Regions from separate parts of the Bacillus pacificus genome, predicted to be linked through region 1. Evidence: predicted binding sites of a transcription regulator. Region 1 holds the regulator's gene; the other holds the start of a gene.
What was found. The regulator CtsR, encoded in region 1, represses protease genes until heat stress. The targets are predictions, from matches to a motif close to ATGGTCAATAAAGGTCAAACA.
Positions count from the first base shown of each region.

Region 2: a site for CtsR is predicted at 4,805-4,825, ahead of clpB (ATP-dependent chaperone ClpB). Genes of this name have one in related genera too.

Region 1 is NZ_CP086328.1:4,996,664-5,004,705, reverse strand. It holds rRNA gene LMD38_RS25775 (23S ribosomal RNA) at 1-2,192, shown strand, start outside; rRNA gene rrf (5S ribosomal RNA) at 2,242-2,357, shown strand; gene ctsR (transcriptional regulator CtsR) at 2,564-3,025, shown strand; gene LMD38_RS25760 (protein-arginine kinase activator protein McsA) at 3,200-3,748, shown strand; gene LMD38_RS25755 (protein-arginine kinase McsB) at 3,753-4,817, shown strand; gene clpC (ATP-dependent protease ATP-binding subunit ClpC) at 4,840-7,275, shown strand; gene radA (DNA repair protein RadA) at 7,371-8,042, shown strand, end outside.
Region 2 is NZ_CP086328.1:3,952,391-3,960,432, forward strand. It holds gene LMD38_RS20540 (NAD-dependent epimerase/dehydratase family protein) at 1-577, opposite strand, end outside; gene LMD38_RS20545 (lipase family protein) at 607-1,341, opposite strand; gene LMD38_RS20550 (YjzD family protein) at 1,499-1,681, shown strand; gene LMD38_RS20555 (hypothetical protein) at 1,828-2,136, shown strand; gene clpB (ATP-dependent chaperone ClpB) at 2,187-4,787, opposite strand; gene LMD38_RS20565 (YjzC family protein) at 4,999-5,178, opposite strand; gene LMD38_RS20570 (Cof-type HAD-IIB family hydrolase) at 5,673-6,482, shown strand; gene LMD38_RS20575 (hypothetical protein) at 6,588-6,728, shown strand; gene LMD38_RS20580 (DUF3813 domain-containing protein) at 6,729-6,926, shown strand; gene LMD38_RS20585 (YitT family protein) at 6,952-7,809, opposite strand; gene LMD38_RS20590 (DUF3941 domain-containing protein) at 7,910-8,041, shown strand.

The sequences.
Region 1 (8,042 bases):
GATCTACCCATGTCCAGGGTGAAGTTCAGGTAACACTGAATGGAGGCCCGAACCCACGCACGTTGAAAAGTGCGGGGATGAGGTGTGGGTAGCGGAGAAATTCCAATCGAACCTGGAGATAGCTGGTTCTCCCCGAAATAGCTTTAGGGCTAGCCTTAAGTGTAAGAGTCTTGGAGGTAGAGCACTGATTGGACTAGGGGTCATCATCGGATTACCGAATTCAGTCAAACTCCGAATGCCAATGACTTATCCTTAGGAGTCAGACTGCGAGTGATAAGATCCGTAGTCAAAAGGGAAACAGCCCAGACCGCCAGCTAAGGTACCAAAGTGTGTATTAAGTGGAAAAGGATGTGGAGTTGCTTAGACAACTAGGATGTTGGCTTAGAAGCAGCCACCATTTAAAGAGTGCGTAATAGCTCACTAGTCGAGTGACTCTGCGCCGAAAATGTACCGGGGCTAAATACACCACCGAAGCTGCGGATTGATACCAATGGTATCAGTGGTAGGGGAGCGTTCTAAGGACAGTGAAGTCAGACCGGAAGGACTGGTGGAGTGCTTAGAAGTGAGAATGCCGGTATGAGTAGCGAAAGACGGGTGAGAATCCCGTCCACCGAATGCCTAAGGTTTCCTGAGGAAGGCTCGTCCGCTCAGGGTTAGTCAGGACCTAAGCCGAGGCCGACAGGCGTAGGCGATGGACAACAGGTTGATATTCCTGTACCACCTCTTTATCGTTTGAGCAATGGAGGGACGCAGAAGGATAGAAGAAGCGTGCGATTGGTTGTGCACGTCCAAGCAGTTAGGCTGATAAGTAGGCAAATCCGCTTATCGTAAAGGCTGAGCTGTGATGGGGAAGCTCCTTATGGAGCGAAGTCTTTGATTCCCCGCTGCCAAGAAAAGCTTCTAGCGAGATAAAGGTGCCTGTACCGCAAACCGACACAGGTAGGCGAGGAGAGAATCCTAAGGTGTGCGAGAGAACTCTGGTTAAGGAACTCGGCAAAATGACCCCGTAACTTCGGGAGAAGGGGTGCTTTCTTAACGGAAAGCCGCAGTGAATAGGCCCAAGCGACTGTTTAGCAAAAACACAGCTCTCTGCGAAGCCGTAAGGCGAAGTATAGGGGGTGACACCTGCCCGGTGCTGGAAGGTTAAGGAGAGGGGTTAGCGTAAGCGAAGCTCTGAACTGAAGCCCCAGTAAACGGCGGCCGTAACTATAACGGTCCTAAGGTAGCGAAATTCCTTGTCGGGTAAGTTCCGACCCGCACGAAAGGTGTAACGATTTGGGCACTGTCTCAACCAGAGACTCGGTGAAATTATAGTACCTGTGAAGATGCAGGTTACCCGCGACAGGACGGAAAGACCCCGTGGAGCTTTACTGTAGCCTGATATTGAATTTTGGTACAGTTTGTACAGGATAGGCGGGAGCCTTTGAAACCGGAGCGCTAGCTTCGGTGGAGGCGCTGGTGGGATACCGCCCTGACTGTATTGAAATTCTAACCTACGGGTCTTATCGACCCGGGAGACAGTGTCAGGTGGGCAGTTTGACTGGGGCGGTCGCCTCCTAAAGTGTAACGGAGGCGCCCAAAGGTTCCCTCAGAATGGTTGGAAATCATTCGTAGAGTGCAAAGGCATAAGGGAGCTTGACTGCGAGACCTACAAGTCGAGCAGGGACGAAAGTCGGGCTTAGTGATCCGGTGGTTCCGCATGGAAGGGCCATCGCTCAACGGATAAAAGCTACCCCGGGGATAACAGGCTTATCTCCCCCAAGAGTCCACATCGACGGGGAGGTTTGGCACCTCGATGTCGGCTCATCGCATCCTGGGGCTGTAGTCGGTCCCAAGGGTTGGGCTGTTCGCCCATTAAAGCGGTACGCGAGCTGGGTTCAGAACGTCGTGAGACAGTTCGGTCCCTATCCGTCGTGGGCGTAGGAAATTTGAGAGGAGCTGTCCTTAGTACGAGAGGACCGGGATGGACGCACCGCTGGTGTACCAGTTGTTCTGCCAAGGGCATAGCTGGGTAGCTATGTGCGGAAGGGATAAGTGCTGAAAGCATCTAAGCATGAAGCCCCCCTCAAGATGAGATTTCCCATAGCGTAAGCTAGTAAGATCCCTGAAAGATGATCAGGTTGATAGGTTCGAGGTGGAAGCATGGTGACATGTGGAGCTGACGAATACTAATAGATCGAGGACTTAACCATATAATATGTAGCAAATGTTATCTAGTTTTGAAGGAATATGCCTTCATAGTTTGGTGATGATGGCAGAGAGGTCACACCCGTTCCCATACCGAACACGGAAGTTAAGCTCTCTAGCGCCGATGGTAGTTGGGACCTTGTCCCTGTGAGAGTAGGACGTCGCCAAGCAACTAAACACGAGTCAAATGACTCGTGTTTTTTCGTGTTTTCTTTTATAATCCATAGTAATTAAAAATGTATTTAAATAATTATTATTTTGATTAAATTCAGGAAAATGTGGCTAGGATAGTAAATAAGCAAAAGAGTTGCAAATTTTATTAATACGTATATAATTAAAGTCAAAGATAGTCAAAGTCAATAAAGGTGGCGGATAAATGAGAAATATATCTGATATCATTGAGCAATATCTAAAGCAAGTTATTGACTTAAGTAATAATAATGTGATTGAAATCAAAAGAAATGAGATTGCGGATCGATTCGAGTGCGTACCATCTCAAATCAATTATGTAATCAATACCCGTTTTACGTTAGAAAGAGGATTTGTAGTAGAAAGTAAACGTGGTGGAGGAGGTTACATTCGCATTATAAAAGTCAAACTGCATGATGATATAGACATTATTGATCAAATGCTTCATATGATTGATCATAGCGTTGCGCAAGGAAATGCAGAGAGTATGATTATACGTTTAATAGAAGAGGGAATCATAACGAATCGTGAAGCTAAACTTATGTTAAGCGTACTAGATCGTTCTGTATTATCAATGGATGTTCCTTCTCGAGATGAACTTAGGGCTCGAATATTATGCGCAATGTTAAGAACACTGAAATATAAATAAATACAGCTTTTGTAAAAGAATAATAACTAAGAGATAAAGCAGTTAAATATTGTAGAAGTTTTGAAAAAAACAACACGCACTTTTATGTAAACGAATAAAGGAAAGTGAACAGTCTAGTAATGTATGAAAAGTACTATGAGATAGATCGTTCCTGTTGTAAAGGTGGGGATAGTGATGACTTGTCAAAACTGTAATATAAGACCAGCAACTTTACATTATACAAAAGTAATTAACGAAAAGAAGGCGGAAGTTCATCTTTGTGAGCAATGTGCAGAACAAAGTGGCTATACGTCTTTCTTTCAATCATCGCAGTCTAACTTTTCATTCCATGATTTATTTGCTGGGTTATTACACGGTGAATCAACAATGTTTGAAGAAGGAAAAAGCGGATTTTCGAACACAAATATATTAAGATGTCCAGATTGTAAAATGACATATGAGCAACTTACAAAGGTAGGACGCTTTGGATGTGCTTCTTGTTACGATACATTTAAGGAACATTTAAAGCCGTTATTAAAACGTCTTCACGGCGGGCATACAGATCATTGCGGAAAAATTCCGGAGCGTATAGAAGGAAATATTCACTTAAAGAAAGAATTAGATGAACTAAAACTCATTCTGAAACAATACGTACAGAAAGAGGAATTTGAGAAAGCTGCTGAAGTAAGGGATAAAATTAGAAACCTTGAAAATCAGCTTAGTGAGCATAGAGAGGGGGAATAGTTCTATGTCACTGGACAAAATTATGAATGAAGCGATTAGTCCATGGATGAAGGGGGATGGCCCTGATTCTGATATTGTTTTAAGTAGTCGAATTCGTTTGGCTCGTAATTTTAAAAAATATCAATTCTCTACTATGCAAAATGAAGAAGAAGCTAAACTGATTCAAGAATTATTTAAAAAGGAATTTATAAATAAAACGGTAGAACCTTTTGGAGAGTTTGAGCTATTACAAATGAATGAATTGACGCCTCTTCAAAGGAGAGTATTAGTTGAAAAGCATTTAATTAGTCCCAACCTTGCAGGAACAGAATATGGAGCATGTCTATTGTCAGAAAGCGAACATATTAGTGTTATGCTGAATGAAGAAGACCATATTCGGATTCAGTGCTTATTTTCAGGATTGCAGTTATCAGAGGCTCTTCAAAGTGCCAATCAAATAGATAATTGGATTGAGAAAGAGGTTGAATATGCTTTTGATGAATCACTTGGATATATTACAAGCTGCCCTACTAATGTTGGTACAGGATTGAGGGCTTCCGTAATGATTCATTTACCGGGACTCGTTTTAACGAAAAGAATTAGCCGTATTATACAAGTAATTCAAAAATTAGGGTTAGTAGTAAGAGGAATATACGGTGAAGGTAGCGAAGCGTTAGGTAATATATTTCAAGTGTCAAACCAAATGACGCTAGGAAAATCTGAAGAAGATATTATTGCAGATTTAAAGAGTGTCATTCAACAAATCATACAGCAAGAAAAGATGGCTAGAGAATTAATTGTACAAAATTCAAGTATTGAGCTTGAAGATAAAGTTTATCGCTCTTATGGCATACTAGCCAACAGTCGTTTAATTCAATCTGCGGAAGCAGCCAATTGCTTATCAGATTTACGACTTGGTATTGATTTAGGATATATAAAAGGTATATCGAGAAATATTTTGACTGAGCTAATGGTCCTTACACAACCAGGCATTTTACAACAATATGCAGGAGGACCTTTAGGACCAGAAGAAAGAGATTATCGAAGAGCAACCTTAATCCGTGAGCGATTACGTATTGAAAAAAACTAAGCGCAAGTAGGAGGCGATTTCTATGATGTTTGGAAGATTTACAGAAAGAGCACAGAAAGTATTAGCTTTATCTCAAGAGGAAGCGATTCGTATTGGGCATAACAATATTGGAACAGAACATATTTTACTTGGGCTTGTACGCGAAGGTGAAGGAATTGCAGCAAAAGCGTTGATTGCTCTTGGATTAAGCCCGGAGAAAGTTCAAAAAGAGGTAGAAGCGTTAATTGGGCGCGGAACAGAAGCTTCTCAAACTGTACATTATACACCGCGTGCTAAAAAGGTTATTGAGTTGTCTATGGATGAAGCTCGCAAATTAGGCCATTCTTATGTTGGAACAGAACATATCTTACTTGGTTTAATCCGCGAAGGTGAAGGGGTAGCAGCACGTGTTTTAAATAATTTAGGTGTTAGCTTAAATAAGGCAAGACAACAAGTATTGCAACTTCTTGGAAGTAATGAAGCAAGTTCAGGTCATCAAGGTGGTTCTTCAACAAATGCAAATACACCAACACTTGATAGCTTAGCACGTGATTTAACAGTTGTTGCACGTGAAAATCGTTTAGATCCTGTTATTGGACGTGGTAAAGAAATTCAACGTGTAATTGAAGTTTTAAGTCGTAGAACAAAAAACAACCCTGTATTAATTGGGGAGCCTGGTGTAGGTAAAACGGCAATTGCAGAAGGATTAGCACAACAAATTGTAAATAATGAAGTTCCTGAAACTTTAAGAGATAAGCGTGTTATGACACTAGATATGGGTACGGTGGTAGCCGGAACGAAATACCGTGGTGAATTTGAAGACCGTTTGAAGAAAGTAATGGATGAAATCCGCCAAGCAGGAAATATCATTCTATTTATTGATGAACTTCATACATTAATTGGTGCAGGTGGCGCAGAAGGTGCTATTGACGCATCGAATATTTTAAAACCATCTTTAGCTCGTGGTGAATTACAATGTATTGGGGCGACAACGTTAGATGAATACCGCAAATATATTGAAAAAGACGCAGCTTTAGAGAGACGTTTCCAACCAATTCACGTTGATGAGCCAAGTTTAGATGAATCAACTCAAATTTTGAAAGGTTTACGCGATCGTTATGAGGCACATCACCGCGTATCTATTACGGATGATGCAATTGATGCAGCTGTAAAGCTTTCAGATCGTTATATTACAGATCGTTTCTTACCAGATAAAGCAATTGATTTAATTGATGAAGCTGCTTCAAAGGTTCGCTTACGCTCTTATACAACACCACCAAATCTAAAAGAGCTTGAAGTGAAGCTTGAGGAAATTAGAAAAGAGAAAGATGCAGCTGTACAAAGTCAAGAATTTGAAAAAGCTGCTTCGCTACGTGATATGGAACAACGCTTACGTGAGAAGTTAGAAGATACGAAGCGTCAATGGAAAGAGCAACAAGGAAAAGAAAACTCAGAAGTGACAGTAGAAGATATTGCAAATGTCGTTTCTACGTGGACTCGTATCCCGGTTTCTAAACTTGCACAAACAGAGACTGATAAATTATTAAACTTAGAATCGATTCTTCACGATCGTGTTATTGGTCAAGATGAAGCGGTAGTAGCTGTAGCGAAAGCTGTTCGTCGTGCTAGAGCAGGCTTGAAAGATCCGAAACGTCCGATTGGTTCATTTATTTTCTTAGGACCAACAGGTGTAGGTAAAACGGAGCTAGCAAGAGCGTTGGCAGAATCTATGTTCGGTGATGAGGATGCAATGATTCGCATCGATATGTCTGAGTACATGGAGAAGCATTCTACTTCTCGTTTAGTTGGATCTCCTCCAGGATATGTTGGATATGAAGAAGGTGGACAATTAACAGAAAAGGTTCGCCGTAAGCCATATTCAGTTGTCTTATTAGATGAAGTAGAGAAAGCTCATCCTGATGTGTTTAACATTTTACTACAAGTATTAGAAGATGGTCGCTTAACAGATTCTAAAGGGCGTACAGTTGATTTCCGTAATACAATTGTTATTATGACATCTAACGTTGGTGCAGAAGCATTAAAACGTAATAAGCATCTTGGATTTAACGTACAAGATGAGAGCCGCGATTATTCAGATATGAAAGGTAAAGTAATGGATGAACTGAAAAAGGCATTCCGTCCAGAATTCTTAAACCGTATTGATGAAATTATCGTGTTCCATATGCTTGAGAAAAAACATATTCAAGAGATTGTAACACTTATGGTAAATCAGTTAGTAAATCGCTTAAAAGAGCAAGAAATTGAATTGCATTTAACAGAAGGAGCGATTTCGGCTATTGCTGATAAAGGGTTTGACCGAGAGTACGGTGCTCGTCCGCTTCGTAGAGCAATTCAGAAACATGTAGAAGATAGACTATCGGAAGAACTTTTAAAAGGTGCTATTGAGAAAGGACAAAAAGTTATCTTTGATGTTGAAGGAGAATCATTTGTCATTCATAGTGCTGAAAAGGTAAAATAAGTATAGACAAACTAAGAGGGCTACGAGATAGCCCTCTTTCTTGTACGACAAGGATAAATTGTTATAGATGAAAGTGAAGTGAGATATAAAACAATATGGCTAAAAAGAAAACAAAATTCACATGTCAAGAGTGTGGGTATCAGTCACCAAAATATATGGGGAAATGCCCTGGATGTGGTCAATGGAATACGCTTGTTGAAGAGATGGAACCAGTTGTATCATCAAGGCGCCTTAATTATGCCAATGCAATTCAAACAGAAGTAACAAAACCAAGACGTCTAACAGAAGTGGAAACAAAGTCTGAGGCGCGTATTGAAACAAAATTTCAAGAATTTAACCGTGTACTTGGTGGCGGGATTGTAGATGGATCCTTAGTACTGATTGGTGGAGACCCCGGGATTGGAAAATCAACGTTACTGTTACAAATATCATCGCAATTAGCAGATTCTTCATATGATGTCCTATATATATCGGGTGAAGAATCAGCAAAACAGATTAAACTGCGTGCGGATCGTTTACATGTAAATGGTAGTAATCTATTTGTTGTATCAGAGACGGATTTACAGCGAATTGCAACACATATTGAAGAGGTGAACCCAGCCTTTGTTGTTATTGATTCTATTCAAACAATACATCTACCTGAAGTAACATCAGCGCCGGGAAGTGTGGCACAAGTTCGTGAATGTACAGCGGAATTAATGAAACTTGCAAAAACGAAAGGGATCCCTATTTTTATCGTTGGACATGTGACAAAAGAGGGAGCGATT
Region 2 (8,042 bases), 1.0 Mb from region 1:
CATAATGGCACTCTTTCTCACCCAGTTCTGATAACATGAGCTGATGATACATCATAAAAGGTGGTTGCCATGGACCATATAATGTAGGAACTCGAAATACACTATATTGTACCTCTCCTTTTTTCAATCCTTCTTCCACTTTCGAAAATAAACGTTTATTTTCGGACTCATCTGCGTTTCCTACTTCAATAGAAGAAATTAGATTTAACTTCACTTTATGTTCTTCACACAGTCTTATCATTCGCTTTAAATACTGTAATATAACTCTTTCATTTCGAAAGCCCCTTTGTTGATTTGGTTCATACAGACAAAAGTAAACGGCATCAAATTTCTCTTCCTCTACGGATCTCCATCCGTCTTCATCTCTTATCGAATAATACGTAAATAACGCATTTCGCCCAATTAACAATAACTTCTCTTCATTAATTTTTGTCATACTATCAAATTCATCAAAATCAAGACCATATACTTCTACTTCTTCTGCAATCATTTTATTCACAAGGTGATAACCTACAAACGTAAGTGCACCTATAATTAGCACGCGTTCCATACCACCAACCCTTTCCCCTTGAAACAAATAGCTCCTCATTTATGTATATGGGAGCTTCACAATTCTTCTTCATATTTTTTAAAGAAATCAGTCGTTTGCCTAACCATTTTATATTTCACATCTTGCAGATGGAATAAGACAGAAGTATCGCATTGGTTCAATTGCCTCATTTTCTCGTATTTACGTAGCAGCTGTTTTCTTCCTCTTTTTTCTTGTGTTGATACAAAAATTTTAACAGGTACACAAGACGGAAGAAGCGTAAATGACTTCTTATTTATTTTCGCTTCTAATTCTTCTTCTTTAGCATCATACGCCAAACTTAATTCCTTCAAGAGTCTCTTGTAAAAAAATTTATGCTCTTTCTCAAACTCCACATATTCTGGTAAATCTAAACACGGATTTAACATAATGACAGAACGTATACATTCAGGGTATTTGTTCATCATTTCAAGCGCAACAAGTGCCCCCATACCATCTGCCATAATGTGCATTTTTGCATTTAATGTCTCTTTTCTCAACACAACGTCATATAGACGTTTCGCTAGACGAACAGATTGGTCGTTTCCCCAATGTCTTCCGTATAAATTAGAAGAAAAGACCGTATAGCCTTCCTCAATAAGGCCATGTAAAAAATAAGATCTACCTGTATGCTGTGTCCATAAACTTGTACCATTCTCAATAAAGTAGTTGTAATCACCAAGAAGCATGACAGAAAATCCATTTGGCTTCTCTGGTAAATAAATAACGCATGGTTCTTTTTCTAAGTAAAAAAAACGTTCCGTAATACTCATTTTTCCCCCGCCTTATTTTCTAAACGTATAAAAGTACTCTTTTATAATGTATGAACGGAATGCAAATTTGCGTTGAAAAATCTACAAATATTTTTTCTATATTCTTTTTTCAATTGTGTTACAATAAGGACAGATTGAACGAATAGAGGTGTAAAATATGCGTTTCATTTGGGCATTAATTTGGTCGTTCTTGCTTGTACATATGATGAGCTACGTAATCGGCTCTATGACTGGCGGTACATACGATTTTAACCAAGCGTCTATTTTCTCAGTTGTTCTTGCGGTATTCGTACTAGCAATTTCAGCTGCAATTCCAAACGAGCCAGTAGAACAACACTAAAAAAAGAGTCCGGATTTTATCCGAACTCTTTTTTACATGGATAAAAATCCTTTATTATCCTTTAACGGTTAAATAACTAATATAAGGACAAAAAGCACTATTCTCTTATTAAAAAAGATTATATCGTAATATAAAGGAGTAATGTTATGGATTTCAAAGATTATAAGATTTGCAATATTTACGGCCAGCAAATGTGGCATGATCAAGCTATAATTATCGGTAACAAAAAAGGATTAGAACAATTAAGGGATATGATTGATGTAGCATTAACTGAAAATCAAAGTGAAGATATTTTCTATCCAACCGATTTTGAAGGATACGAATTGAAAATTATTTGTCTAGAAGATGAAAAAACATTGGAGCACTTAGCTTTGCCCTACCACGATGAAAATTACTACACTAAAACCGATAATGAAGTTGCACCAGAGTCTATAAACAATAAAAAAAGCACTTAAGAGTGCTTTTTTTAATAGACTGTGGAGAAATCCTCCTCCACAACCTATTTTCATTTCACATGAACAACTAACTCGTTATTTTCTACATCAACCACTACATGACTATTGTCAATAATCGTACCTGCAATTAATTCTCTCGCTAATTTCGTCTCAACTTGACGCTGTACATATCTTTTTAATGGACGGGCTCCGTACATCGGATCGAAGCCAGCTTCGACAACAAACTCTTTCGCTGCGTCTGTTAATTCTACCGTAATGTGACGGTCAGCTAAACGACCTTGTAATTCTTTTACAATTTTATCAACAATACCTTTAATTTCATTCGTTGTAAGAGGTTTGAATAAAATAATTTCGTCGACACGGTTTAAAAACTCTGGTCGGAAATGTCCTCTTAATTGTCCCATAACAAGCTCTCTTGATTCCTCTTTAATGGAGCCATCATCTTCTAATCCATCTAATAAATGAGCAGATCCAATATTTGAAGTCATAATAATAACTGTGTTTTTAAAGTCTACTGTACGTCCTTGCGAATCTGTAATGCGACCGTCATCTAACATTTGTAATAAAATGTTGAATACTTCTGGATGTGCTTTTTCGATTTCGTCTAATAAAATAACCGAATACGGTTTACGTCTTACCGCTTCTGTTAATTGACCGCCCTCTTCATATCCAACATATCCAGGAGGCGCACCAATTAAGCGTGACACAGCGTGTTTCTCCATATACTCAGACATATCAATACGAATCATTTGTTCTTCACTATCGAATAATGACTGCGCTAACGTTTTTGCAAGTTCTGTTTTACCAACACCAGTAGGTCCTAAGAAAATGAAGGAACCAATCGGACGGTTCGGGTCTTTAATACCTGCGCGCGCACGAAGAACTGCGTCTGATACTAAGCTTACCGCTTCCTCTTGTCCAATGACACGCTCTGATAAAATTTGCTCTAAACGTAGTAATTTCTCGCGTTCACCTTCAACGAGTTTTGCAACAGGAATGCCAGTCCAACGTGAAACAATATCAGCAATTTCTTCTTCACTTACTTCCTCACGTAATAAACGATTTTCTTGTTTATTATGCGCGCCCATTTCTTCTGCTTCTTTTAACTCTTTTTCAATTGCAGGAATTTTTCCGTGGCGAAGTTCCGCTGCTTTATTTAGATCGTAATTCCCTTCTGCTTCTTCTAATTCACGGCGCAGACGCTCTAAATGTTCACGTAAGTCACGAACTTTGTGAATATCTTCTTTTTCTTTCTCCCATTTGGCTCTCATACCACTTGCAACTTCTTTTAAATCCGATAATTCACGTTGCAACGTTTTTAGACGTTCTTGGCTACCAAAGTCCTTTTCTTTTCCAAGAGCCGCTTCTTCAATTTCTAGCTGCATAATGCGGCGCGTTACTTCATCTAATTCTGTCGGCATAGAATCGATTTCTGTACGAATTGTTGCACACGCTTCATCGACAAGGTCAATTGCTTTATCTGGTAAGAAACGGTCCGAAATATATCGATCTGATAAAACTGATGCTGCTACAATCGCGCGGTCATGAATATTTACACCGTGATAAATTTCAAAGCGCTCTTTTAAACCACGTAAAATGGAAATTGTATCTTCAACAGTTGGTTCTTCTGCTAATACTTGTTGGAAACGTCTTTCTAGCGCTGGATCTTTCTCAATATATTTACGATATTCATCTAACGTCGTCGCCCCGATACAATGCAATTCACCACGCGCAAGCATCGGTTTTAACATATTCCCTGCATCCATTGCGCCTTCTGTTTTACCAGCGCCGACGATTGTGTGAAGTTCATCAATGAATAGTAAAATACGACCTTCACTCTTTTTAATTTCATTTAATACAGCTTGGAGACGCTCTTCAAATTCACCGCGGAATTTCGCTCCAGCTACAAGCGCACTCATATCTAATGCAAAGATTGTTCTATCTTTTAATCCTTCAGGTACATCCTTTTTCACAATACGCTGTGCTAACCCTTCAACAATTGCTGTTTTACCAACACCTGGTTCACCAATTAAAACTGGGTTGTTTTTCGTTTTACGTGAAAGAATGCGGATTACGCGGCGAATTTCACTATCGCGGCCGATAACAGGGTCAATTTTCCCCGCTCTTACTTCCGCCACTAAATCACGACCATATTTTTCTAACGCTTCATAAGTTGCTTCTGGATTTTGACTAGTCACTCTTTGATTCCCCCGAACTGTCATTAAAGACTGTAATAAGTTATCTTTCGTAATATGAAATCTTGTAAATAATTGGTTTATATCGCCTTTTTCTTCAGTAAAAGCAAGTAATACATGTTCAACTGAAATGTAATCATCTTGCAATTTTTCTGCTTCTTTTCCTGCTCTTACAAGCAGTTGTTGCAAAGCACCTGTTATATATAATTTACCTGCTTCTGCACCGCTTCCCGTTACAGAGGGCTTTTTCTTAATTAAACCTTCAGCACCTTGTTTTAACGCTTCTATATCGACATTCATTTTTTGAAAAATACGTACTGCTAGCCCATCTTGCTCTTCTAATAATGTAAACAAGAGATGAACAGTATCTACTTCTTGATGATGATGAGATACCGCTAAAGATTGAGCACTCATAATCGCCTCTTGTGTTTTTGTTGTCATTTGATTTAAGTCCATCTTTACAGTCCTCCAAATGTTTGACTTTCTTTGACCTTTGATTTGATTATACGCCAACTGACTTTTTTATACAATAATTTTGATTATGTATTTTCAAACTTATTATTAGAAAAAGAAAAAGGGAGCATGCATGATACGACTGAAAAATATACGGTAAATGAAATTATAATGTGTAACGACAAAAAAGCCGCAATAATAATTGCGGCTTCTATTACGGTTTTCTTTTATATGTCCACTGGCGGTTATGATTTGTGTTATCTGGAAACTTTTCACCAGCAGTTAGTTTTACCATTTGCGGATCTTTCACCATACTTCCCGTTTCACCAATTTCTACGTAAATGCCATCATTTGGCGCTTTTTGTCCAGAACGAAACCTACGATTTTGTCCCATTTCCATTCTCCTTCCATGACGTCTTTGCCTCATTAGTATATCCATTTTAAAAGAAAGCTTGTCTGTCATGTTTAGGAAACAAGTACTACATTTCATTCTTGCACATATACATGAATGACACAAGCTTAAAGCAGGGATTTCTTCCCTATTTGTAGAAAAAAAAGAAACCAACCTACTATAGGCCAGTTTCAAAGGAGAGTCAAACATATACGAGAAGATTACATGTTCATTATAAGCCTCATCCTACGAACAATGTAACCCTTTTCACAATTTGTCCATAATGAAAGAAACATTGTTTGAACTTTCTAAAAAGATGTTGACTTTTCTTAATTTCCAGCGAGAAATAGTAGACACCGCAACACTTTGCGACGTAAGATGGATATATAGTGAAGTTTCCATCTTTGGTGGTCTCACCCAGCTTAACCTCTTATTTCTGCATATTAAAACGGAAATACAGATAGAAACAAAAATAAATTATTATAAGAGGTGAAATTATGAACAAACAGCATTTAATCGCACTAGACTTAGACGGCACTTTATTAACAGACAACAAAATAATTTCCACTCGAACGAAACATACAATTGCAAAAGCAAAGGAACAAGGACATATTGTCGTTATTTCAACAGGACGTCCATTCCGCGCTAGTTATGATTACTATAAAGAACTTGGTCTGAATACACCAATCGTAAACTTTAATGGCGCTTACGTACATCACCCTCTTGATTCAAAGTGGGGCACACATCACTCTCCTCTTGAGCTAGCAACAGCACAAGAAATTGTCCGAGCTTGCTTTGATTTTGGCGTGAAAAATATATACGCTGAAGTAATGGACGATGTGTATGTTCGTGAAATTGATGAAGATAAAAAACATATTTTTGAATTCGGTTCTCCAAACATTTTTACAGGAGACTTATTAAATATTTTAAACGATCATCCAACTTGCTTATTAATTGACGCACATGACGAGCATTCCAGTGCAATTCGTCAACATTTAACTGATATGCATGCTGAAGTAATTGACCATAGAAAATGGGGCGCACCTTGGCCAATTATTGAAATTGTAAAAAGCGGATTAAATAAAGCTGTCGGACTACAAAAAATTTCTAGTCATTACAACATTCCACAAGAGCGAATTATCGCTTTCGGTGATGAAGATAACGACTTTGAAATGATTGAATTTGCTGGTCACGGCATCGCAATGGGAAATGCCATCCCTGAATTAAAATCACTCGCAAACCATACGACGCTAACGAACGAAGAAGATGGCATTGCACTATATTTAGAAGAGGTTCTTGGGTTGTAATCTAAAAATTCCCTGCTTATAGTTTCTCGCCAAACGCTCATACTATCATTAGACGCAAAAGTTAGCGCGTCGATTGTTTTCAGCTAAATAAAGGGGGTTTTTCGAATGGGTAAAAAGAATAAATCAAAACGTTTTATCCAACAAGGAGCCGATGCTGTTATGAAGCATGATGCAAGATTCCCGTACCGAGGTACATTAGCTGAGGCAGAAAAAGCGAGAAGTAACTCTTCTTTTGGAGGGGTCTAAATGGGGAACTTACTATTTCAACAAGCTAGAGATGCTGTTGCAAATGCCGTATCTTGTTCAAGCGGTGCCGAGCAACAAGATCTCGTATATAGAGCAAAAAACGCTTTGCACTCTGCATACGCAAACTCTTCAACAGCTGAAAAAGTTCAGCTACGTGAAATGCAAGAGCAGTTGCAAAACATTACGAATGCACATTAAAAAAGAGGACCAGCTTTGGTCCTCTTTAATCTTTTCGAAACAATCCGAATACCCCAACCGTTTGCAGTACGTTTGTAAATGCACCTGGGTCCACTTGTTTAATAACCCTCTCTAATTCGTACAGTTCGTAACGAGTAATAACAATCATTAACATTTCCTTATTTTCATTCGTATAAGCACCAGTTGCTGGTATAGTTGTAATCCCCCTCACTAAGCGTGAGTGAATCGCCTTTCGTACATCCGCCCCATTCTTCGTAACGATTAACGCCGTAATCTTCACATGACGCGTATGAATTGCATCGATGATTCGCGTTGACACATACAAAGTCACTAAAGTATATAATGCTTTTTCCCATCCATACACATAGCCGGCAGCGATAATGATCAGTGCATTAAAGAAGAAAAAATACGTACCGACAGGCTTGTCTTTAATCTTTGATAAAATCATGGCGATTATATCTAAACCACCTGTAGAAGCCCCCCACTTCAACGCAATCCCTACCCCGATTGCTGAAATAAGCCCACCAAAAATCGCATTTAATATGATGTCGTTTGAAACTGCTCTAACTGGGATAATTTCTAAAAACATAGTCATAAAGATAACGCAAAGAAAACTAAAGAAAGTAAAGGCCTTTCCAACCTTTTTCCAGGCTAAAATAACGACTGGAATGTTAAACAAGCTAAATAATACCCCGGTTGATATGTGAATAGATAAAAAATCACCTAATATTTGTGATAGCAATTGAGACAATCCAGCAAAGCCACTTGCATACACTTTCGCTGGCGTTAAAAATAAATTCATTCCAATCGCATTTAACAAACCTGCGACCATTACAACGATTAACTTCTTTATAAGTTCGGTATAATTCAACTTCAAATCCATTTCCAATCCACCTTCATTATTCATGAGTACACTGCTATACATAGTCTTTACGAAAAAGGAAATGATAAACGTACAACGTTTAGAAATGGAGTTGATACATATGCCACATACGAGTGATAACGACAAAAAAGCACGCGATAATAATGCAAAACGCGCGCAAAAAAATGAGCAAGAACAAAAGAATATAGAACAAGGTAAGCGTGCCTATTCTAAAAAGACTGATCACCTTTGAT